One region of the Paenibacillus sp. FSL R5-0908 genome, then DNA from elsewhere that is predicted to be linked to it. Evidence: riboswitches for the same ligand, from Rfam matches in the RefSeq annotation. Region 1 holds a riboswitch; each other region holds the start of a gene.
What was found. Region 1 has a riboswitch for cyclic di-AMP ahead of MKZ09_RS28090 (TrkH family potassium uptake protein). Riboswitches for the same ligand answer to the same signal wherever they lie in the genome.
Positions count from the first base shown of each region.

Region 2: it holds a riboswitch for cyclic di-AMP, as region 1 does, so the genes downstream of both, MKZ09_RS00540 (C40 family peptidase) here and MKZ09_RS28090 (TrkH family potassium uptake protein) in region 1, are expected to answer to the same signal.
Region 3: it holds a riboswitch for cyclic di-AMP, as region 1 does, so the genes downstream of both, MKZ09_RS28550 (alpha/beta fold hydrolase) here and MKZ09_RS28090 (TrkH family potassium uptake protein) in region 1, are expected to answer to the same signal.

Region 1 covers NZ_JBBOUV010000001.1:6,196,374-6,204,349, reverse strand. The annotation lists gene uvrC (excinuclease ABC subunit UvrC) at 1-1,615, shown strand, start outside; gene MKZ09_RS28095 (CPBP family intramembrane glutamic endopeptidase) at 1,705-3,381, opposite strand; cyclic di-AMP (ydaO/yuaA leader) riboswitch at 3,702-3,879, shown strand; gene MKZ09_RS28090 (TrkH family potassium uptake protein) at 3,941-5,299, shown strand; gene MKZ09_RS28085 (potassium channel family protein) at 5,313-5,984, shown strand; gene MKZ09_RS28080 (LysR family transcriptional regulator) at 6,509-7,411, opposite strand; gene MKZ09_RS28075 (succinate dehydrogenase cytochrome b558 subunit) at 7,814-7,976, shown strand, end outside.
Region 2 covers NZ_JBBOUV010000001.1:108,853-116,828, forward strand. The annotation lists gene rluF (23S rRNA pseudouridine(2604) synthase RluF) at 1-358, shown strand, start outside; gene motB (flagellar motor protein MotB) at 471-1,286, opposite strand; gene motA (flagellar motor stator protein MotA) at 1,270-2,070, opposite strand; gene MKZ09_RS00520 (hypothetical protein) at 2,277-2,570, shown strand; gene MKZ09_RS00525 (4a-hydroxytetrahydrobiopterin dehydratase) at 2,799-3,086, shown strand; gene MKZ09_RS00530 (c-type cytochrome) at 3,168-3,524, opposite strand; gene MKZ09_RS00535 (GNAT family N-acetyltransferase) at 3,652-4,137, opposite strand; gene MKZ09_RS00540 (C40 family peptidase) at 4,327-4,818, opposite strand; cyclic di-AMP (ydaO/yuaA leader) riboswitch at 4,824-4,966, opposite strand; gene MKZ09_RS00545 (C40 family peptidase) at 5,329-5,757, opposite strand; cyclic di-AMP (ydaO/yuaA leader) riboswitch at 5,815-5,953, opposite strand; gene MKZ09_RS00550 (hypothetical protein) at 6,171-7,001, opposite strand; gene MKZ09_RS00555 (M1 family metallopeptidase) at 7,013-7,976, opposite strand, start outside.
Region 3 covers NZ_JBBOUV010000001.1:6,305,887-6,313,862, forward strand. The annotation lists gene MKZ09_RS28535 (cysteine desulfurase family protein) at 1-653, opposite strand, end outside; gene mnmH (tRNA 2-selenouridine(34) synthase MnmH) at 689-1,729, opposite strand; gene selD (selenide, water dikinase SelD) at 1,788-2,849, opposite strand; gene MKZ09_RS28550 (alpha/beta fold hydrolase) at 3,489-4,298, opposite strand; cyclic di-AMP (ydaO/yuaA leader) riboswitch at 4,404-4,590, opposite strand; partial or broken gene MKZ09_RS28555 (glyoxalase) at 4,914-5,009, shown strand; gene MKZ09_RS28560 (hypothetical protein) at 5,086-5,259, opposite strand; gene MKZ09_RS28565 (Nif3-like dinuclear metal center hexameric protein) at 5,344-6,138, opposite strand; gene MKZ09_RS28570 (alpha-glucuronidase family glycosyl hydrolase) at 6,163-7,976, opposite strand, start outside.

The DNA of each region.
Region 1 (7,976 bases):
TACACGCCGGGTGATTAAAGATAAAGCAAAATATTTTGGCCCTTATCCTAATGCTTATGCTGCTCAGCAAACAAAAAAGCTCCTAGATCGTATGTACCCGCTTCGTAAATGCGGCGTGATGCCAAAGGAGGTCTGTCTTTATTATCACATGGGCCAGTGTCTGGCACCGTGTGAGAAGGAGGTTCAGAAATCCGAGTATGAGCAGATTACGCAGGACATCGCTGCTTTTCTAGGCGGAGGTCATGAGGCGGTTAAAAAGGATTTACAGCAAAAAATGCAGGAAGCTGCTGAGGAATTATATTTTGAGCGGGCGAAGGAACTGCGGGATCAGATTATCCATATCGATGCATTGATGGAGAAGCAGAAGATCAACACTACAGATACTAAGGACCGGGATGTATTTGGTTATGCTGTAGACAAGGGATGGATGTGTGTGCAGATTCTGTACATGAGACAAGGGAAGATGATTCAGCGCCATTCCTCCGTGTTCCCGTTTTATGGTGAAGCCTACAGTGACTTTATGTCTTATGTGACGCAGTATTACAGTGATAATCCCGCTTTGCCGCAGGAGATTCTGCTGCCGGATGTGCTCGATGAGGAGTCTCTGGTTAATAAAGAGACTAAACCCGAGATCGCCATAGCTGCTCCAGCAGAAGCGGATTTACAACAGGGTGAAGATACTCCTGAATCGGCTGAAGAGGCTGAGGCACGTGCGACGGCGGCTGAGGAAGCTGCGGCAGCAGGGATCGTGGATGCCGCTGGCGGTGCCTCCATTCTGCAGGAGTGGCTGGGCATTAAGGTGCTTGTACCACAACGCGGTCTTAAGAAGCAGATGGTTGGCATGGCTTGTCAAAATGCAAGAGTGGCTATCGACGAGAAATTCCGGCTGATTGAACGGGATGAAGAGCGTACCTCTGGAGCAGCGATCAGCTTAGGAGAGAGCTTGGGGCTTGAACGCTTGAGCCGTATTGAGGCGTTCGATAACTCGAACATTCAGGGGACTAACCCGGTCTCAGCGATGGTCGTCTTCATTGATGGCAAGCCTGCACGAAAAGAGTATCGTAAATATAAGGTTCGTACGGTAGTGGGTGCGGATGATTATGGAACGATGCGAGAGGTCATTCGGCGGCGATATGAACGGGTATTAAAGGAGAATCTTCCGATACCGGATCTTATTGTAGTCGATGGAGGGAAAGGGCAAATCTCCTCTGCTATTGATATTCTGGAGAATGAGCTGGGATTATTCATTCCGGTCTGCGGCCTTGTTAAGGATGATAAGCATAAGACGGCTCAGCTTTTGGTTGGAGATCCGCCAGAGCCTGTCGCGCTAGCCCGGGATAGTCAGGAATTTTACCTTTTGCAACGGATTCAGGATGAGGTCCATAGGTTCGCGATCACCTTCCACCGTGAGCAGCGCGGGAAGTCCATGGTTACCTCCAAGCTGGACTCTATACCTGGTATTGGTGAGAAGCGCCGTAAAGCGCTGCTAAAGCATTTCGGATCGCTTAAGAAAATTAAAGAAGCCTCCGTGGATGATTTCCGTACACTTTCTATTGGAGAAAAGCTGGCAAGACAAATTCTTGATGCGCTCAAGGATGAAGAGCCAACCTCATAGCAATGGTGACAAAAGAAAAAGGGGATCACAGCAGCGATTAAAGCTGCTATGATCCCCTTTTTTTAATTTCATTATGTCTTCAAATTAGTTTAAATCAAAGAAGACGGCTCCACCGGCTTAGGCTTCTGCGGTGGATTAAATCGATAGACGATGTAAGCGACTATGAACGGCATAATAATCGCGAAGATACCCGCGCCTACATTTACGCTCTCCTTCATAAAGATCAGCGTAGCGCCCATCAGGATGCTGTCAAACACGACGTGGCTGAACATGACAGCAATAAATCCGTAACGAAGGAAAATATAACTGAACAGCAGCCCGATTACGGTCAGCTCAATGGGACGGGAGCTGATGGGATAGATCGGATATAACGTATGGCCAAACGCCCAAACCAGTGTGGTGATCAAGCAAGCAACAAAAGTGTTCCGGAATACCTTTTTCAGCATAGGAATTCCGAAAAAGCGATAAATGGCTTCCTCAGATAAACCAGCGAGCCATGCGACGATAGGCAAAAGCCAAGCATATCTCATGTTATAAGGAGATTGGGTGGCGTCTGTAGTGGACCAATTGTGCAAGGTAAACGATAATATGATGAACATAACCGTCTGCACCCCTAGCAGAACGAAAGCCCAGATGTATCCAGCCCGGATACTATCCAATACATATTGTCCATAGCCGGGCTCTTTGGCGCGGGGCCAAGGGTTCATGCCTTCCTCTTTTCGCCATAGGCCATTGCCGCCCACTAAAGAGAAGTAGAGCAAGGAGGACATCAGCAGGCTGTACAAGGCATAAATGATAAACATAATGACAGAGGTAATCTGTGCTTCTAGCCCTTCGCCCGTAGATTCAGGCAGCATATTATAGGTGCTGATCATCATGATTACAAAATAGGCTGAGCTCAGGAATACTCCACGTTTAAAGGAAGTGTGCTCTCTTCTAAGAATACTGTAGACGAGTGCCAGAATTCCTAAAATCAGTGTGGGTATACCGTAACCGAATAATGTTAGCTTTTCCGCTAAAGAAGTCTGTCCTTGTACGTAGGAGGTATGCCAAGCCGGTGCAGTGAAGCCGGCATTAAAGCTGGATACCTGCTCTCCACTGAAATCAAAATAATAGTGCAATAAGGATTCGCCGACCTGAACAGTACTATCCGTATACACTAGCCCATGGCTTCCTGTATTCGATTCAATTTGTAGCTTGGCAGGATTTACTTCCCATTCCTGAAGCCAAGGACGAGCAAGATTCTCCTTCTGCGCTAGAGTGAGGTCAGCTCCCTTGTCCTCTTTTGCACCAACGGAAGCGATGCCTGACCCCTCTTCAGAGGCAACTTTTGCAGCCTTTGAGAAAGCGACAATCTTACCGTTATACATATTGAGGTCAACAATGATTTGCGGCTCTTGCTCCGCTGACGGAGTAAGCGTTGCACGAAAGACATCAAAAGGATATTTTTGATCCAATTTTTTCTTGGTGTAGTCCTCCACAAGCTTCTCGCGAGACATATAACCATAAAAGGAAGAGTCCGTCTCGTAAAGTACATTCCATTGATCGTTTGGTGCTTCGGTGTAGTTGAGCTTTTGTTCTGCAAATAATATGGCTTGGTCACGGGCTTCTGCCTTGCTAATGACGGTGGTATCTTCACCTGTAGGGCTACTAAGCAGTGAAGGGGAAATCTGAAACATAATAAATAGAATAAGACCGATAATGCCCGAGATGATGAGCCTCTTGGAGAGGGCACGTTGCTGTAAGGGCTGGCCGACGGGATTCATGTAACGCCTCCTTGTTATGTACTGACAATGTTATGTTCCATTATAGTATTAGTGCCTGGTTGGTTACAAAAAACATTATATGTTCTTTTTATGGGTAATAGAGATAGTATAGAATAGCCATGTGAATTTATACCATGAATTTTATCGTGTTCATTTCAGCATGAATGGTGAGAATCGGTGTAATTGCAGGGAAAACACGGAAAAGTGATGAGAAAAGGCACTCCTTTTGATGCAGTCTCTTTAAACCGCATTTTTTCATGTGAATGAGCATTAATTGTGTCTTTGTGAATTCACTAAATAACGTATATAATTTGTATGCAATTGTATAGTAGCCGAATTTCTGGTGAAAACGGGGGAACCATAAGAAGTGATGAAAAGTGGAGTGTACACGATAAATGGCACTTTCATCAGGGGTGAATTTCGTTCTAGGAACGAATAGGGCAGCCTGCATAGTCCGAATCCGTCAGCTAACCTCGTAGGCTAATTTACTGCAGGAACCAAGTCAGCATTGGTTTTCCAGTGCTTTTTTTGTTGGAATTTTTGATAAGAAGGTGAGCAAATGGCTTCACAGTTTCGTAGGATTTCTGAATTTAAGTTTCTAAAGCTCTCGCCGCCGCAGATACTGGTGCTGGGTTTTGCATCGATTATTTTGATAGGGGCCTTGCTGCTTATGCTCCCCATCTCAAGCACAAGCGGGAATTCCGTGAAATTTATTGATGCATTATTTACTTCAACTTCGGCAACCTGTGTAACAGGGCTTGTTGTGCTGGATACCGGAACTTCGTTCACGATTTTTGGGAAAACCGTAATTATGATCCTAATCCAGATCGGCGGCTTAGGTTTTATGACCATGGCCACTCTATTTTCACTGGTGTTAAAGCGTAAAATATCTTTGCGGGACAGGCTAATCCTACAGGAAGCCATGAATCAAGGCTCTATGGAAGGAATTGTGCGACTGATCCGGAGAGTCCTTATATATTCTCTTGTCATAGAAGGCTGTGCCGCTTTGCTGCTGTCTATTCGCTGGGCTTTTGATATGCCGTTGGGAAAAGCGATTTATTATGGCATATTTCATGCGGTGTCTATGTTTAATAATGCGGGGTTCGATATTTTTGGGGATTTTCGCAGTTTAACTGATTACGTATATGATCCGCTTGTGAATATTATTGTGATGTTTCTGATTGTCTCCGGCGGGATTGGTTTTATTGTAATGTCAGATCTGGTGGAGTTTCGGGTAACCCGCAGGCTGTCTCTACATAGTAAAGTTGTCCTGTCCACCAGTACAGGGCTGATTCTGATCGGAGCTCTGGTTATTTTTATATTCGAGTTTACTAACACTCGTACCCTGGGTTCACTGAATTTTGGCGGTAAAATATTATCGGCCTTCTTTCAATCCGTTTCTCCCCGTACGGCTGGCGCGAACACAGTTGATATTGCTGGACTTCGGCAGGCTACACAATTTTTTATAGTGATTCTTATGTTTATTGGTGCTTCTCCGGGCTCAACGGGCGGCGGGATCAAGACAACAACCTTTACGATGATGATTGGTGCTGTAATTGCTATGCTGCGTGGACGGGAAGATGTTGTGTTGTTCCGTTATCGGCTGGCTCAGGAGCGCATCTACAAGGCATTAACGATCACGCTGCTGGCTTTGTTGTTAATCGCCTCTGTGTCGATGATACTCTCCACAACTGAAGACAGTAATTTCTTGGCAATCTTGTTTGAGACGACCTCCGCCTTTGCTACGGTAGGACTGACTATGGGGCTAACTCCGGAACTGTCAGCGATCGGTAAGATTCTACTCTGTCTGACGATGTTTGCAGGTCGGCTAGGTCCACTAACCTTAGCGTATGCACTCGGTCCCAAACAGGGTAAACCATTGTATAAGTATCCGGAAGGTAAAATAATTATTGGATAGGAGTTAATTAGAAATGAAAGCACAGCAATTTGTAGTAATCGGCTTAGGTCGCTTCGGTTCAAGCCTGGCGCTTGAGCTGATGGAAATGGGCTACGAGGTGCTCGGCATTGACCACCATGAAGAACGCGTGGAGGAAATGAGCGATCAGTTGACGCATACGGTAGTAGCAGATGCTACAGATGAGGGGATTATGCGCTCGCTTGGTGTACGGAACTTTGATTGTGGGATTGTTGCGATTGGTGACAATATGGAGAGAAGCATTCTGGCGGCCATTTTGTTGAAGGAGATTGGAGTCAAGCAAGTGGTGGCTAAGGCAATCTCCATCCTTCATGGCCGCGCACTGTCGCGGCTGGGGGTTGATCGGGTTATTTTTCCGGAGCGGGATATGGGGATTCGTGTGGCACACCAGCTGGTGACGCCCAATTTGCTGGATTATATTGAACTGTCCAAGGATTATAAAATTGTCGAGCTGACCGTACCGTCCTGCATGAACGGCAGAAGCTTGTCTGATTTAAACACAAGAGCTAAATATGGCTGCAGTATTGTTGCCCTAAATAGGGAAAGTGGAATAATCGTCGCTCCAACTGCCCATGATTATTTGAGTGAAGGCGATGTTATGGTACTCATTGGTCCTAATGAAAGTATTGACCGTTTTGAGAGTGAAGTTGTGAACCAAGAATCATAGGAAAAGAAGCTGACTCAAAAGTAGTGAATTCTACTTGGGGGCAGCTTCTTTTTTATGGAGTAAAGAGTAGGAAACGTAATGGATTTTACTATGCCATATGACTATAGACCACGCGTAGTGTTCTAAGATATTGGTTTGGGCGGTGGATGATTTGTTAGGTGTGATATTCGTACGGCTGTAGTAGATGATTTGTGGTATCTGTGACGGTGGAATATGGGCGATATGCGTTCTTTGTTTGTACGATGTATAGAGTGGGTGTGAACTAATTAGGGAAAACCTCCCTAAAAATAGCCGCTATTCGCTCTAAATGAACGACATTAGGGAATTCCTCCCTAATAAACAGAGGGATTCCTTTATTAGTTACTGAATCAGCCGAAAATTAGGGAAGTTTTCCCTAATTTTAAGTCTGTTGAACAGAAATCTCTAAATTTCAGGGAGAAATTCCCTAATTACGCTATAAGTGCTTCACTTATTGCCTCATCTGGAGATCACTAGGTGCGCACCTTGATTCATTTGGTCCGGCTTTACTGCTCACGTTCTGTCAGAAACATCTCTTCGGTAACTTGCACCAGACTGCGAGCCGCCGTGCTCATGCTTCCATCGTCACGGTAAATCAGGCAGGTGGTCCTTTGAGTCTGCTCCAGCTCCTTGATATGTAAGGACACCAGCCCGCCGCCGTTCAGCAGCTCTGGACGCAGATAAGACTTTGGCAGTAACGCAGCCGCTTTGACAGTCGGAAGCAGCCGCACGATGGCTTCGAAGGAGTCAATCTCCATACGCACATCGGGATCAATCCCGCAGCGCTGGAATAGATCGTCCGTCAGACGCCGGTACCAGGTCCCCTTTGAGAAGAGAATCATAGGCAGCCGGGATAGATGATCCATGGTTAGCTTGGAAGATAAATTTAAAGGATGCTGCTCTGAGACGACCAGTCGCAGTTGATCCTCAAACAGAGAAATGCAGCGTAACCCGGGTTCTTGAATAGAGGAAGCGATCAGACCTACATCTGATTTTCCCTCACTAACTGAGGATACGATCTCATGCGTTCGGCCTGTGATCAGCTTCAGCTCTGCAGTCGGATATTTATCCATATAAGCGTTTACCAGCGGCGGAAGCGTGGTCTGCAGAGAGGTAAGACTAGCCCCCAAGGTGACAAGCCTTGGCTCCCCCTCTTTGAATTTAGAAAGGGCTTCCAGAAACTTGGAACGCTGCTGCCGTTGTTCAAGCGCATAGGAATAAGTGAGACGCCCAACCTCGGTTAACTCCAGTCGTTTGCCATAACGATTAAACAGTGCGACCCCCAGACGTTCCTCGAGTTTAGAAATTTTGCGAGACAAGGCGGGCTGGGATAGATTGAGCTGGCGTGAGGCCCGGTTTAAGCTGGAATGTTCCACAACTGCTGCAAAAACATCTAAATCGTCAAACATAATTGAGTTCCTCTCCTAATGCGATGTACGATCAGTAGTGATGAAATTCATAGCCGTAAGAGTAACTGTTCTTATTACATAAGGAAAATCAGGTTATGTCGGAAAATGTTGTTTTGCTAAATGAGAATTATTATCATATAAAATCTATTCTTATGCGTTTATTGTATAACGTTTAATAATTAGATTGCAATTCCCTTATAAGCGAAAAAAGAGTAACATGAAAAGTGACACAAGATATTCACATTTTGTGAAAAATAAAACTAAGTCCGGTAAACTCTAGGATAACGGTAAATTAAGGAATTATGTCATTGGATTGTCAACGTTATCCTGTGTCAAATGTAGTTCCGGCGGTGAATACCCATTAATGAAAACGCTGTTTTAATCGGAAAGGGGTTACTTTGTATGAAAGGATTTTATTCCAGAAAGATTCATTCCTTGCTAGGCGTTATCCCACTTGGAGCCTTCTTCATTGAGCACATGATGACGAATTTTGCGGCTGTAGAGGGTGGCGCTTCCGGTTTCACTGACAGCGTGTTATGGCTGAACAGCCTGCCGCTCGTCTTCT
Region 2 (7,976 bases), 6.1 Mb from region 1:
TAATAAAATTTTACGGGCGGAAGGCCGGCATGAAAAAGAATATGTGGTTACCGTGGACAGACCCATTACGCCTTCGTTTATTACCGGCATGTCCAGCGGTGTGAAAATATTAGGTGAGAAGACACTGCCCTGTGAGGTCACGCGTATTACGGAGCGTGTCTTCCGTATTATTTTGACAGAGGGCAAAAATCGTCAGATTCGTCGTATGTGCAGCGCTTTTGGCTATGAGGTTCGAAAGCTGCAACGCATTCGGATTATGAATATTCGCCTGGGGGCATTGCAAACGGGAGAATGGCGGGAGCTGTCTGCTGATGAGAAGAAAGAGCTTGGAGCTACGCTGAACTACGAGTTACTGTAGGAATGTTATTACAATGTTACAGGTCCATATAGAATGTAGTACTCGCAACAAAAAAGAGCTGTCCAGGGTCTAAGACCTTTGGACAGCTCTTTTTATTACCTTATGAAATCACTTATTCAGCAGAGGGAACAATCCCTGTAAACTCTTTGGATTCTTGATATTTGCGAATAATGGAAACCTCTACCCGGCGATTCTTGCTTCGGCCGGTAGCTGTGTCATTATCCGAAATAGGATGATACTCGCCGTATCCAATCGCACTAAATTTGCGCGGATTTAGATTCGTGTTCTGCAGCAAAATCTTCATGAACTGAAGTGCCCGATCCGCACTCAGATCCCAGTTGGATGAATAGTTGCTATTAGAAATCGGAATATCGTCGGTGTGCCCTTGCACTACTACATCATAATCCGGGAATTGTTGCAGCATCGTTGAGATGGATTTAGCTAATTGCCGCGAATCATCCTTAACAATGGCTTGGCCAGAGGCGAACAATGCGTTATCACTGATCGTAATCATTAGCTGAGATTGATTAAGCTTCGTACTGAGCAGATCCGTTAGACCGTTGCTCTTAATATATTGATCGAATTGTTTCTTAAGCTTCTCTAAATCCTCTTGTTCCTTTTGTCGTAGCTTTGCCATTTCTGCTTCTTCAGCTTTCTTGGAAGTAGAGCTACCCATCTTATCATTTTTCCCCAGATCTTCTTGAGTCTTACTAGGCATTGCTGCCCGCTCTTCAAGAATACCTGTACCGCCATTAAGTGCGGAACTGAAGGCCTGACTCATCTCTTCAAATTTCTTGGCATCCGTTGCGCTCATAGAATACATAACGATGAACAGAGCCACCAGAAGAGTCATGAGGTCGGAATAAGGTAACAGCCACGATTCATCGGCATGTTCTTCATGCTCTTCGTGTCTAGTCTTTTTGCTCACCTGATCCACCGTCCTTCTCATTTAACTTAACGCGTTGCGAAGGTGTTAGGAATACAGCAAGCTTCTGATTGATGGCAATAGTAGATACACCGGACTGTATGGACAAAAGACCTTCGACCATCATCATTCGAACTTCGATTTCTTGTTTGGAGAGACGTTTCAGCTTATTGGCAATAGGATGCCATAATACGTAACCTGTAAAGATACCTAGCAAAGTGGCGATGAAGGCAGCCCCGATTGCCGCAGCCAATTTGTTCATATCACTCATATCAGCCAGAGCGGCGATGAGGCCGATAACCGCCCCGAGCACCCCAAGGGTAGGAGCATACATACCTGCCTGTGAGAAAATGAGCGCTCCTGCTTTATGTCTATCCTCTGTGGCGTGGATATCCTCCATGAGGACATCGCGGACAAAATCCTGATCATTTCCATCAATGATCATCCGCATGCCATTCCTGAGGAAGTTATCTTCTATTTCATCGACCTTTGATTCTAGAGCCAACAGACCTTCACGCCGTGTGATAGAAGCCCATTCCATGAACATAGTGATTAATTCGGGTTTACTGATTAATTTCTTTTTGATAAAAATCATTTTGAACAGACTTGGAATCTTTTTGACCTCGTTGAAAGGAAAAGCCATGAAAATAGAAGCTGCCGTACCCACCAAGATAATAACGTAAGCAGCAGGTGTGGCCAAAGCATGAAGTGGAGCGTGCTTGAGGATCATGCCCCAGATTACAGCAACCAAACCAAAAATTAAACCAATTATTGTTGAAATTTCCATTTTGCACCTCGTCCGTGAGATTTAAGATGTGTTCCGACAATGCCGCGTATATCATCCTTGAAACAGCGGCAGGGCACTCTGTGCGAAACCGAATTAACGTATATTCTTATTTATCGACATCATTCGGTTTTTTGTGAAGTCATTTTTTCGGCTATAATGGATAAGGTAAGTAATTATTCATCTGTGAAGAAAACGGAGTGATATACGTGGGTGTAAAGCATGGTAGAGATTACGGTGAAATTCTAACGGATTTGACCGAAGCCGTCGGACGAATTTCCGATGGATATTTATTTTTCGAGATGGATCCGGACGAGTGGCAGGAACTACCCCAAGAATCAAAGCTGGAGGTATGGGAAGCATTGGCTGAGGATCTTTTCTTCGCGTTGGGTAATGAACCTATGATTGAAGTGGGGAGCGGCGTAATTATTTACGATAAGGACACGCACCGCATTAATATTTTAGTTGGCGAAGAGGATTTGGCTTCAGTGGTTTTGATTTAGGTTGAGGAGACGTCGGGACGTAATTTGCCCGTAGTTAGTAGCCCGTGTTAAAATTGATAAAGCCGAGTTATAATCGCTGGGATTTGTGAATACATTAAATCGAAAATATCGCCTTTATCCTGGCACATCCCTTGGACCTCAGAAGCTAAGGGATGTTTTGTTTAACGCCTAAGTCAAGTAAAGGGAACTGCGCACTTTACTGCAACTTTTTGTAAGGGAGGAAACGAATTGTTATTTACGGAAGAGGAACTGCGTGAGGAGATCACTAAGCTGGAGGGCTGGAAGCTGGATAATAATGTTATGGTGCGAAAATATATGTTCAGCCAATATATGAAGGGCATTGCTTTCGTTGATGAAGTAGCCACGATTTCAGAAGCCTTCGATCATCATCCACATATTACGATTGATTATAAAACAGTTACCCTGCGACTTGAATCTAATGAAGAAGATGGGATTACGGCTCTAGATCTTCGAGCGGCGCATGAATTTAATGAAGCCTTTGAAAAAAATCACTAGTTTAGCCAAAATCATAAAATAAACGCCCGTGCATAGATAGTCAGCTATCTCATACACGGGCGTTTTTAGTTGCTTGATGGGTTACTTTTTCTCTGAGAGCCAGAGTGCGACGTTGGCGATCTCTTCAGGCGCTAGCTTCTCCTTAAAGGAAGGCATTTGACCACGTCCTTTAGTGACGATGCTGTAGATTTCCTCAGCGTCATGCTGGCCGCCTTCATTCTGAAGACTTGGTCCAACTCCACCTTGAAGCTGATCGCCGTGACAGGTGATACAGCTGGCTTTCACGGTTGCTTCTGCCTTTGCTGCGTCCAGTTGAACTACCGGCATCGTGGGCTTATTTTCTTCCGCTACCTCTTCTTTACCCGGAAGTGTAAACATGAGTACTACCGCAAAGGCACAGGCGGCAAAAAACAAACCGCTCATGATCCATTTCTGCATCCCAATTCGTCCCTTCTATGTAAGCTGCTCCCTACATTATAGCTTATGGTGAAGCGTTATCATAGGGTTTGTGACAAAAAAATGAACGAGAATACAATCATTCTTATGAAATATATGGTATTTAATATCATTTGTCATAGACCATGCAATAAAAAGGTTTATCTCCTGTAGGTGTGCGGCGTTCATACGTATCTGTAATCGTAAATCCACATTTTTGATAAGTTCGTATGGCGCGTTGGTTCCAGGTCAGGACTTCTAGATCTATCTCACGATCAGGATAACGATTCAAGGCTGTCTGGACGATGGCATCCACGAATAGTTTGCCTAAACCATGGCCGCATAGATCGGGGCGCATCCCAACTCCTAAACGAACGACTCCTTCCATCGGGAACAACTGTGCGAATCCGCACAATACCTCTTGTTCATTTAATATGGAGATATATTGTTCCTCCCGGAGCTGCGGATCACCAAACTCGATGCCAAGAGCCTGCATCTGCTCCCACGGCATCCAGCCATAAATATTATATGGAGGCGTATAGCTCCACTTACAAATAGCTTCTCCGTGAATTGCCTCCATAGGAACTACATGAAAAGTTACCGAGGGATTTATCATAAAGTCATCGATCTCCTTTCACGAGGACATTGCTATATTACTAATTATATACAAAATGGGGGAGGTTCGACTCAGAAACTTTATATGAGAGAAATGTTTTACAAATTATGAGAGGGGTAAATAAGTAATAAGACAAAAAAACAAGCTCTCCTCCAAGAGTTACCTTGGAAAAGAGCCTATGTACGTTACTTATTGCACATCATCATTGTCTTCCGATTCAGCAGCAACCGATTGGTAAGCGTCTGTGCTCATAATGCGCTTGGCACCAACGTAGCGTTTCACGTAGTAGCTATCACTCAGAGAGCTAATCGTAACACCGCGTGAGGTAGAAGCGTGTGCGAACTTACCTTCACCGACATAAATGCCGACATGGGAGACACCTTTGCCACTTGTATTGAAGAATACAAGATCTCCGGCTCTTATATCATCACGGGAGATTGCTGTGCCCATTTGATATTGGGAACCTGATTGGTGTGGAAGGTTAATGCCAATCTTATCAAACACATACATTGTAAATCCGGAGCAATCAAATCCGTTAGTGGATATACCGCCGGATACGTATTTAGTACCGATGGCCTTGTCAATCACTTTATCCATTTTGGAATCTGCGAAAGCGCTTCCTGCTCCGATGGTGAGGATGATGGAAAAGCTTAGTACTGCTGCTGCTAACTTCTTCTTCAAAAGTGTATACCCCTTCCAAATGCCTACGAGGTTAGCTTAAGGGTTCGGTTGAAGGTCCCCTATGACCCCTCTATATAATGGAGGTCAATTCACCCAAAGTTGGTTCCCCCGTTTTCCTAATAGTTAGGAAACTCGGCTCATACTGTTGATTAGGATTAGCTTGTAATCAATACATGACAAAACCTTTGTAAATAACAACTTAATGATTACAAAAATGTTACTAAAATCTCACTGCGCTAATTGTAACAAACAGAAAGCCGCTTGGCAATCGTTTTTAACATATTAATGCAGAAAAATTGGAATTTTTACGGTAGAAAGGCATATGTAAGCGTTAATAATGACCTAATTTTTAATATAATTGCAATTTTTATCAAATAAACGTGTTTCAATTGGGCTCTAATAGTGTAAAAATATATTATGGAAAAAAGAAAAACCCGAATTTGATTACGGGCATAATCAGATTCAGGTTCATATAGTTGTAATTATGAGGTTATAGTTGTGAGGAAGGTTTCAATCGAAGGCTACAGCTTGATAAGCTGAAGTACTCATTACTCTTTTAGCGCCAACATAACGATTGGCCCAGTAGGCCTGACTGAGTGAAGTGATGGTCACTCCACGCGAAGAGGACGATTGTGCGAATTTTCCGTTTCCAACATAAATGCCGACATGGGATACTCCATTGCCAAGTGTGTTAAAGAACACTAGATCACCAGAACGCAGATTGCTTTTGGATACAGCAGTTCCAACGCTATATTGAGCTTTTGATGTACGAGGTAAAGTAAGACCCACATTCTTGAATACATACTTTGTAAATCCAGAGCAATCAAATCCGGCAGTGCTTGTACCTCCGGTTTTATAGGCAACTCCAATAGTCTTTGAGATTACAGAGTCCATTTTAGAGTCGGCAAAGGCGCTTCCTCCACCAATAGATAACGCCATTACAAGTCCTAGCGCCGCAGCGACGCATTTTTTTCTTAAATTATGTCTTTTCAAAAGATGTACTCCTTCCAAGGCCTGCGAGGTTAGCTTAAGGGTTCGGTAGAAGATTCCCTATGATCCCTGTAAAGCGAGATCAATTCACCCAAAATATGGTTCCCCCACTTCCCGGTGCAAAGGAATTAGGCGTGTTAAGCACCAGAGAATGACGTTTCGACAGTTACACTTACGATAAATACATTTAGTTATGTAGGAATCGTTTCAATTGATTACAAAATTGTTACTAATAGCACAGGACTTATTGTAACAGAGCTTTTACGATTTTGCAAATACTCTTAAGTTATCCGTAATGAGAAAAAGTCCCAGCTCCTGAATACAGGAATTGGGACCTTTTTATTATGTCAAATAAGGTTGATTTATTGTGGAAATGCTTTGCTACGCCATAGATGATATTGTGCAGAGATTCCCCACATTTTTAAGAGCGTAGAAGGTAGTGGTGAGATTTGCCGTATTATAAGTGCCGGTAGGCCGGGACAGAACAGACCCGTCAGTCCGCACACTAGCAGTAAGAGCAAGCCTCCCGCACCAAGTACAATGGAAACACCTATAGCAGGAATCAGTGACCGCAAGCAGATGAACAGTGAGGAGAACATTCCTGTACCGCCGGTGTAACCAAACTGCATATATAGAAGAAACAGGCGCACGATAAAAATATATATAAGCCATGCCAATACGTATGGTACTAAATGAAGTAACAAAGCGTAGTTAAACAAAGAGGATAAGAACAGCCCGTACATTTTTGGAGCAAGCCAGTAAAGCGGCAGCAGGGTCAGCACCCATTCGATTAGGCTAAAGACTAAGACAGGTAGTCCATAGATCTTCATGCCAGGGAAAAAGAACAGTCCACGCTCGCCCTTTCGCTCCTGGTGGAGCTCATGCAGCAATCCTGCCCTTATGAAAGGGGAAAGCAGAAGTCGCAAGACAACAAGCGCCAGAAGCATCCATAACCAAGTGCGTATCGAAGGGTTCGTATTCAAGCTGAACTGTCCCTCGATATAATATAACAGTCTGCCCATACCGCTGCCTCCGGCGTCTTTATCCGGATAGCGCAGTAGAATCGGAATAATAGCAGATCGGATGAAACCATACATAAAGTAGCCCCAGAGCAGTCGGTAGATGAAGAGCAGAATTAAAATATAAAATTGCTCCTTCATGCTTTGCCAGCCGCGGGTTATCGATGTTCTCACAATCATTCACCTCACCAGACAAGAGTTCCGAGCACGGTTTCAAGTAGTTTAGTTACACTTAATGTCCAGCGAGAGAGCGTCTTGGGCTCTATTTCCGCCAGCCTAAAGTTGTTTAGATGTTTGCTCTCCAATAAGATGGAATGTTCAGGGTCAATCTCAGCAGAGAGAAGAGGCTTATCGCTTAACAATTGAAACGTAGTCTCTGCTCCTTCACCGTTCCAGACCCGCTGCACCGAAGAGCTGTCGGCGAATGTGAATTTCACGGGAACATCAACGTAATGGCTCCCTTTGTTTGAAATCTTCACTAATGATTCGTAGCTTGGGGCATCGCCGCTGTTATTTTTTTTAAAAGCAATCGTATCTACTGAGAAGTCAGGCGCTCCATCACCATAAATGTAATCATCGAAATAGGCCTGCCATGGTTTTTTGGTTACCTTCTCAACGACTTTCTGAAAATCTGACGTAGCAGGATGCTCGAAACGGAACTTACGAGCGTAGGAGGACATGATGTTGTTCATTGCTTTGGTACCTACCTGGCGTTCGATATCTTTAAGTACAAGCTTGCCGCGGATATAAACATTTCGGCTATAGGAATCCGCCCCTGCATATTTCCACGTTTCCAGATTTAACGGCTCAGGTATAGTTACCAGGCTGGCCTGTAAAGGCAAATTAGACTTGATACCGTATTCTTGCTCCATAAGTCTGTCTTCGGCATAGGAAGTGAAGCTTTCATCCAGCCAGGCCTCCTCGAATTCATTACTGGCTACCATACCGTAGAAGTATTGATGGCCGATTTCATGAATGACGGTTCTTTCAAGTGAGGTATCTGGAGAAGAATCCGCGGCCCCAAAGGCTGTAATAAGGGTAGGGTATTCCATTCCTCCAGCACCGTTGCCCTCCTTAGGTGGGACGACAATAGACAGCGTAGAGTAGGGATAAGGACCATACCATTTGCTGAAGTAGGTCAGGGCAGCC
Region 3 (7,976 bases), 110 kb from region 1:
ATGTGAATGCCGTCCCGAATGTACAGTGCTCCAATACCTTTGGGCGCATATAATTTATGGCCTGCAAGCGTTAGAAAATCCACTCCTAAATCCGCTATATCGAGATCTACTTTTCCCGCAGATTGTGAAGCATCTGTATGCATAAGAATGCCCCGTTCGTGGCAGACCTCAGCTATTTCCTTGATCGGCTGGATCGTACCCGTTTCGTTATTAGAGTGCATGATGGAGACCAGAATGGTTTGGTCCGTGAGCTGCTTTTTCACATCGTCAACCTGCACCAATCCATATGAGTCAACAGGTACATAAGTCAGGTTGTAGCCCATCTGCTCCAGATACTGGCAGGGTTTAATTACCGCTGGATGCTCAATAGCAGACAGGATAATGTGATTACCTTCATGGCGATAAGTTTGGGCTACTCCTTTAATGACAGTATTATTAGACTCACTGCCCCCACTGGTAAAAAGCACCTCACCCGGCGCACAATTCAGGAAATCAGCCACCTGTATTCTTGCCTGCTCTATTCCGAGTTTAGCTTCACGCCCCAAAGAATGACTGCTTGAGGGATTCCCAAAATGACCGTAAAGATAAGGGATCATAACCTCTGCTACTTCCTTATCTACTGGTGTTGTAGCGTTGTAATCTAAATAGATCATATTAGTAAAGCCCCCCTTTAACCATAACGTGAAGCCTATACCTCATCCTGATGTTTTAAAAAAGAACGCACAGCAGTCTCAGCTTCATCCAGATTATTCACTTTAAAAGTAACTCTCTCAATGCCTTCATACTGAGTAGACGTATAATCGTATCTAGGATCGTAGTAATACTCTAACAGCAGCGCCACAGCTTCACCGAACAAATCCGCCTGCAAGCATCGTTCGATTTCTGCTGCAACAGGGATATGAATTCGGGATTTGATACTCCGAAATGCAGAAATACACTGCTCCTTGTACTCTTCTGGCCGGTAATCCTCAAGGATTTGCTGCACTCTGGCTTGCAGAGGCATCTCAATCCAGATCTGTGTTCCGATCTCTTTTTGCTCGGTCATAAACGGGGGCATCACTATCTTACCAATCTTTTTGCTCTCCGCTTCAAATAGTACATAAGGAGAATCCCCGATCTTAATTAACTCCTCCAAAAGAAGACTATCGAACGTTTTTTGATTGTTTGCACGAAGGCCGATCTCACCAAAAATAGAACCACGATGACCTGCCATCCCTTCCAAATCCAGTACGGGGTAGCCATGCACTTTCAGGCGGTGTAGCAGGTTGGTTTTGCCTGTACCCGTATTTCCGTGTATCACATAAGACTTCGCCTTGAATTCATAGGACTCCAATTCGTCGAGCACCCATTTACGATAAGCCTTATAGCCGCCTATCAGCCGGTAAGCATGAATATCCATTAAAGAGAGTACGGTCGCAGTTGTACGGCTGCGCATACCTCCCCTCCAGCAGAATACAGCTTTGTCCCCTTGAATCGCGGCAAATTCTTTTACAAAAGAAGGAAGTTTTGCCGCAGCAATCTCCAAACCGCGTTCTTTCGCGGCCTGCACACTTGTCTGTTTATACAACGTCCCTACTTCAGCCCGTTCCTGATCATCAAAAAAGGGAATATTCAAACTATCCGGCAGCGTTGCATCTTTATATTCAGAAGGAGATCTAACATCAATAATGGTGATCTGCTTCTTGTTTTTTAACACTCTAAGTTCTTCCAGTGTAATGTCCTGAAACAATATGCTCTCTCCTCTGGTGGCTAACCTTCATAATTTGCTCTAAGCCGGTATACAATGATTATTTCGCAGCAGCTATAACCGTAATCTGACCCGGATGCTCTTCTGTTACCTCTCCGATCAATGCCGCTTCTACCCCTGCATCTACTAACGTTTTTAGCAAATCTTCGCTTTGTTCAGGGGTCACAGAGATCAGCAATCCGCCAGAAGTCACAGCGTCACATAGAATATAGCGGCTTAGTTGGTCCATCTCTTCCGGATAAAGAATACTGCCTTCCAAATGGGCAAAGTTATTCTTAGTGCCTCCTGGAACAAATCCCTGCTCCGCAAGCTCTCTTACTCTTGGCAGCATCGGTACATCGCCTTGACGAATAATCAGTCCGCGGTTACTTCCTTTTGCCATTTCCGAGGCATGTCCCAGTAGCCCAAATCCGGTAACATCTGTACAAGCATGTACATCATAAGGCTCCATGATTTCAGCCGCTTTTTTATTCAAAGTAGACATTACTGTCGTGAGGCGTGTGGTTTCTTCAGGAGATAGCTGATCCTTTTTAATGGAAGTTGTTAAGATCCCCACTCCGATAGGCTTCGTTAAAATCAGCTTGTCTCCCACCTTGGCGCCCGCATTCGTTCTTACTTTGTCAGGATGCACAAGGCCCGTAACGGCCAATCCGAATTTGGGCTCTTTATCGTCGATGGAATGTCCGCCCACAAGAGTAGCTCCTGCTTCCTGTACTTTATCCGCCGCGCCGCGCAAAATATCACCAAGAACGCTTTTATCTAAAACAGAAATAGGAAAAGCCACAATATTAAGCACCGTAAGCGGCTTTCCACCCATCGCATAAATATCACTTAATGCATTGGCTGCTGCAATTTGACCAAATGAATAGGGATCATCCACGATCGGCGTGAAAAAATCAACAGTTTGCACTAACGCTAATTCATCACTTAAACGATACACCCCTGCATCATCACTAGTATCAAGACCTACAAGTAGATCCGGGTTAGGAACAGTTGGTGGCAGACTACGAATAACCTGCATGAGATCGGCGGGACCGATTTTGCAGCCGCAGCCCCCTTTTGAAGATAATGAAGTCAGTTTTATGGTTTCAGCTTGAGACATCATGACTCAGCTCCTTTGGTATGAATTATCTTAATCTTACACGAGTAGATCGCATTGCACAAAATGCAAGAGTTGCAGATGCGTTGCTTATTACACCTCTCTCTATACACTTACCTTCACTACTTAGGGTCTACTGTTCTTCCCACGTCGGGTGAGCTATATTTGGTGCTGTGGTAGGGTAGGTACATTAAGTGGCGTTCTAGCTACAATATGCTTGTAAATGTTCAACATCCACCGGTTGGTAAAATACTAAAGGCTGGCTCATTCGTAGATTTCACTACTGATGAGCCAGCCTTTAGTTAGATATCCATTATATTAGGGAAATCCTCCCTAATATTCATCGATAATCGCTTTAAAATGAGGTTTTTAGGGAATTTCTCCCTAAAAATTCATGCAAATACCCATTTATGGCTAAAAGCATCCTATTATTAGGGAAGTTTTCCCTAATTCACGTTCTAGGAGCCATAATCTCCTTCATTTTAGGGAGGATTTCCCTAATCTACGTTCTAGGAGCCATGCTGTCGATCATTTTAGGGAGGATTTCCCTAAAGTTCTTCCCAGAAGGACGTCCCACAGCCAGCTCATCTCCTGGCTATGGGACGCCTATTTTCTCACTTAAACGCTTCGCTTGTAAAGGGATCAACTAATCTGCTGACTGCCCTGCTGCTTCTCCAAGAAACGCTGAAGAATCGCATTGAATTGCTCCGGCTGGCACAGATTACTTGGATCTAATGCGTTCGGAATAATCGCCAACTGCGCCTGTGGCAGCTGAGACACCATTTCCTTCATACAATTCACTCCAAATTCATTAAAGTCCCCTACAATACATAAAGCGGGACGTTTAAAAGCCTTTAAACACCTGGTGTAATCAACATGGCTCGTGGCCAGCCTTTGCCGGTATAGCTCACGGGGACGTTTGTCCAGCAGCCCTCTTCTAATCTCATTGTAGGCCAGACTCCAGCGCTCTCGGTACATCATCCGAATCGAAGGCAACACCAGCTCGCTTGGGAGATAATACATTAGTAAACTGCAATATGCTGCCATAGTTTGTATTTTCCCTACTATTGTTGATCCGTGAGTCCTACAAAAGCTATCCGCGACAACAATGGCTTTTACACGCTCAGGATATTGTTTGGCAATATGCTGAACGACTAAGCCACCATAAGCGATTCCTACAAAAACTGCTTCACGGATACCTAGGTCATTCAACAGCATAATTAGATCCAGACATTGCGTCTCAATAATCTCATGTGGGGCCTCCAGCAGTTTACCAGACTTGCCATTCCCCCGTAAATCGCACAAAATCACTTTATATTTATCGGAAAAATACTCCAGCTGTGGTTTGAACATACTGTGTGTTAATCCATGTCCATGGATAAACACAACCGGAGTGCCAGTTCCATTGATTTCATAATAGAGCGAAGTTCCGTTCAGTTTAGCGATAGGCAAAGGTAACACCTCTTTCATAATAAATTCTACGACTATATCTGCTTAAAAACGCAGCAAAAAACCACAGAGGGATTCTCTGTGGCTATTCATCACTAAACACGCCATTCATCCTCTCTCCATACGCTTACGAGGTTAGCTGTCGGATTCGGGCAGTGAGAGTTGCCCTACCTGTAGGGATGCATATTATGCACCCGGAACAGGATTCACCCCATAACCAGTGCCGACTCTCACATCGGCTGCCAGTTGTTGGTTCCCCCGCTTTCCAGAAACGGAAATTAAGCGGATTGCTTATGTAATTGTAAATTTAAGATAATTGTCAGTTCTGAGATGAATCATACTCTTGTAAGGTTTGCTTGTAAAGGAGGGCTCTGGTCAAAATAATGTTGAAAGCAATGCTTTTCATTTCATATTAAGCATACTCTTCATTTTCTCTTTCGTTTGCTCTTGTTTACTCGTTTTCTTTAGAAAAACAGCTCTGAAGCAAGCGAAAATAGGAGTAATTCACCAGTACTTTCCTATTTAATAAGAAACGACAATCTCCAATAAAAATGAATACTAAAATCGTCCTTTCAATGGAGGCATGAAATGAGGGTCAAACGAATCATCACCAATATTGGGCCAGTTTCTAAACCTTGGGGTGTTCGTCGTTTCTATGTCCGCGATCCGTTTGGCAAGCTTGTTAATATTATTTCACATGAACAGCACGAATGATTTCATAAAAAAGAAAAAAGCTAAGCAGAATCAGAGATATTCCCTGTCCACTTAGCTCCCTTTTACAATACTATGGCTACAAAAGATCGGCGTTTTTCAATGCATGCTCCCAGCTTGGAAAAAAGAACAGCGCACTTCTCATAAGCTCTGGGTCGCTTTGCTTTACTTGTTTTTTACTGATCGAGCTTCCGTCGCTTTGCAGCTTTTTGATCCGACTTAATACTTCATCAGCCTCCAAAGGAATTTCCATTGAAACACTCCTTTCTCAGTGACCTGTTTCCCTTCATTTTCTCCATAATATGTTTATTTATTCCGTACTCTTAATTTCCCCAGATTAAACCATCTGATAGATGGGTTGTTCAGCAATGAACCGGGTAGGAAGCATGGGATATTTGTCTGCTAAGATTTCAGCTAAATATTTCATTCCCGGCGCTTCACTCTCCGCATGACCTAACATGATGAGTGCTTTAGATCTGCCTTGGTGCCCTGCATCCCGCACATATTCCGGAGTCTCCCACTCTGGTCCCTCTCCAGCGATAATTAAATCAAGATTGTGATCATTAAAAAGCGGAATAGCCATCGTCCCGCCTCCTCTGTAACCTACTAATATCCCTACGCGTTTGCAGGACAGAGACAGGTCACCAGCAGCGCGTACATAAGAGATGCCTAGCTTACTTTTAATATACTGAGCAGCTTCCATTACAGTCATAGCAGGAATAGTGAGAATCGTAGCAGCCGCTTGCTGCTCTTCCACATAGTCTGACCAATCCAGCTCTCGCAGCAAACCAATCATAATCCCATCTGGCTCTTGCCGATGCCAATAATCATGATAACGAAAAATAGCTATTGGGGAATGTCCGATCAGACTTTTTTTCGCATGATAAACTGGATCACCTTCTAACCACTCGCTCGCTGCATAATGGCTATAAAATACACCTTCATGCGTGATCAGCAAATTGGCTCCTAACGCTATTGCTTGCTCCACAATATTTTGCGTGGCAGAAAAGGCCGTAATAATCCCTGTGACTTCAGTTTCCGGTTCCCCTGGGTTCAAAATATCCACAGTGCCTTCTACCTGCTCCACAGTTCCCATTAAATCTTCCAAAATCGCTCTAATCGTGAGGTTCACTATCATCATCCCTCGAATCGAAATCTAATAAATCTTTCTGCCTTTAAAATCCTCAATTCCGCTCTTGCGGTAAAAATACGTATTGATCCGATCTCTCCATTCCTGCGCATGCTCTGCTTGCTCTTCAAGACGGTGCTTCACTTGTATATACAATCCACTATCCATGCTGCCTTCAAGTGATTCCCATGTCGCTAGAAGCTGTGCAGCCTGCTCAGCCCCCTCGAAATGAGTATCGTAGATATGCTGAATAATAGTTTGACCCGATTGCAGAACATGCGTGTATGGAACATGATGAAAGAACAGCAACAGCTCTTCTGGACAAGACGCTAGATTCTCATAATTTGATGCATTAAGACCCATATACTGTCCGCTATAACCCGTTCCCGATTTGACCGAACGATCTACACCAATGCCCTTATGATCCGCATAATGGTACGTTCCCCACTTGGCGTATTCATATCCATCCACATTTGGTCCATAATGATGATCCGGATTAACCATCCAGCCCACACCTAATGGAGCTGTGTAAGATTCGTAAATCCTCCATGAGTCCATTAACATCCCGCGAATAGCAGCCACCAGACCTTTATCAGTGCCAAAGGTAAGGCGAATCCATTCCTCAGCTATTTCTTTTCCCGTCAGCTCCGGATTCCAAATTAATCTCCCATATCCATACAGATTAGCTTGAGCTAACCCGTGCCCCGTCCAGTTCATGTCATCCCCGACATTAGTTACAGCAGCCACACCATTATACTTATTTCCCCACACCGATCCGTCCACAATATGTTTCACAAGCGTAGTTTGCCCTTTGGCATAAGTATTGAAATCAAGGACTTCTTTCCACTGTGGAACCAGATAACAGAGATGCCGCTGCTGCCCCGTATATTCTTGAGCAATCTGAAACTCCATCAGATGATTGGTATGTTCCAGTGCGCCAAACAGCGGAGATACCGGTTCTCTAACTTGAAAATCCATCGGTCCATTCTTGATTTGCAGCACTACATTATCATTAAACCGGCCATCCAATGGTTTGAAATGATCATACGCTGCTCTGGCCCGATCTGTCTTACGGTCACGCCAATCCTGCTTGCAGTTATATACGAAACAACGCCAAATCACGATTCCGCCAAACGGCTCCAGTGCTTCTCCCAGCATATTAGCGCCATCGGCATGGTCACGCCCGTAAGTGAATGGCCCTGGTCGATTTTCTGAATCCGCTTTGACTACAAACCCGCCAAAATCAGGTATCGCTCGATAAACCTCACCAGCCTTATCTTTCCACCATTGCCGCACCGCTGGGTCCAGTGGATCAGCTGTCTCCAATGCTCCGATCTGTATCGGGCTGGCGAAGTTAGCACTGAGGAATAGCTTAATTCCGTATACGCGGAATATACCTGCAATTAACGCGATATCAGGCAAATATTGCTCCGTTATAAATAGAGATTCAAGCTCATGAACATTCACATTGTTAATCGAAATCGCGTTGATTCCCACAGAGGACATCAATCTGGCATAATCACGCAGCCGCTTTGTATCGTTAAGAAATTGATTGGACTCGTAAAAAAAGGACCGTCCAGCATAGCCACGTTCAATACTGCCATCAAAATTATCCCAGTGATTAATCATTCGCAGGCCGTTCACAGGACTCATAGACAAATTCAGAGCGTCTATCTCGCTTTCTGTTCCTATCAGCCGTAACAGATGGAATACGCCATACAATATTCCAACAGGCGTTGAAGCACCGATAGCGACACATTGCTCAGTAGCGTTTGTACGTATAAGGAAACCTTCAGCACCCAGTGAATCGGTTCGCTCTCCTCCGAATACTCTACCAATTA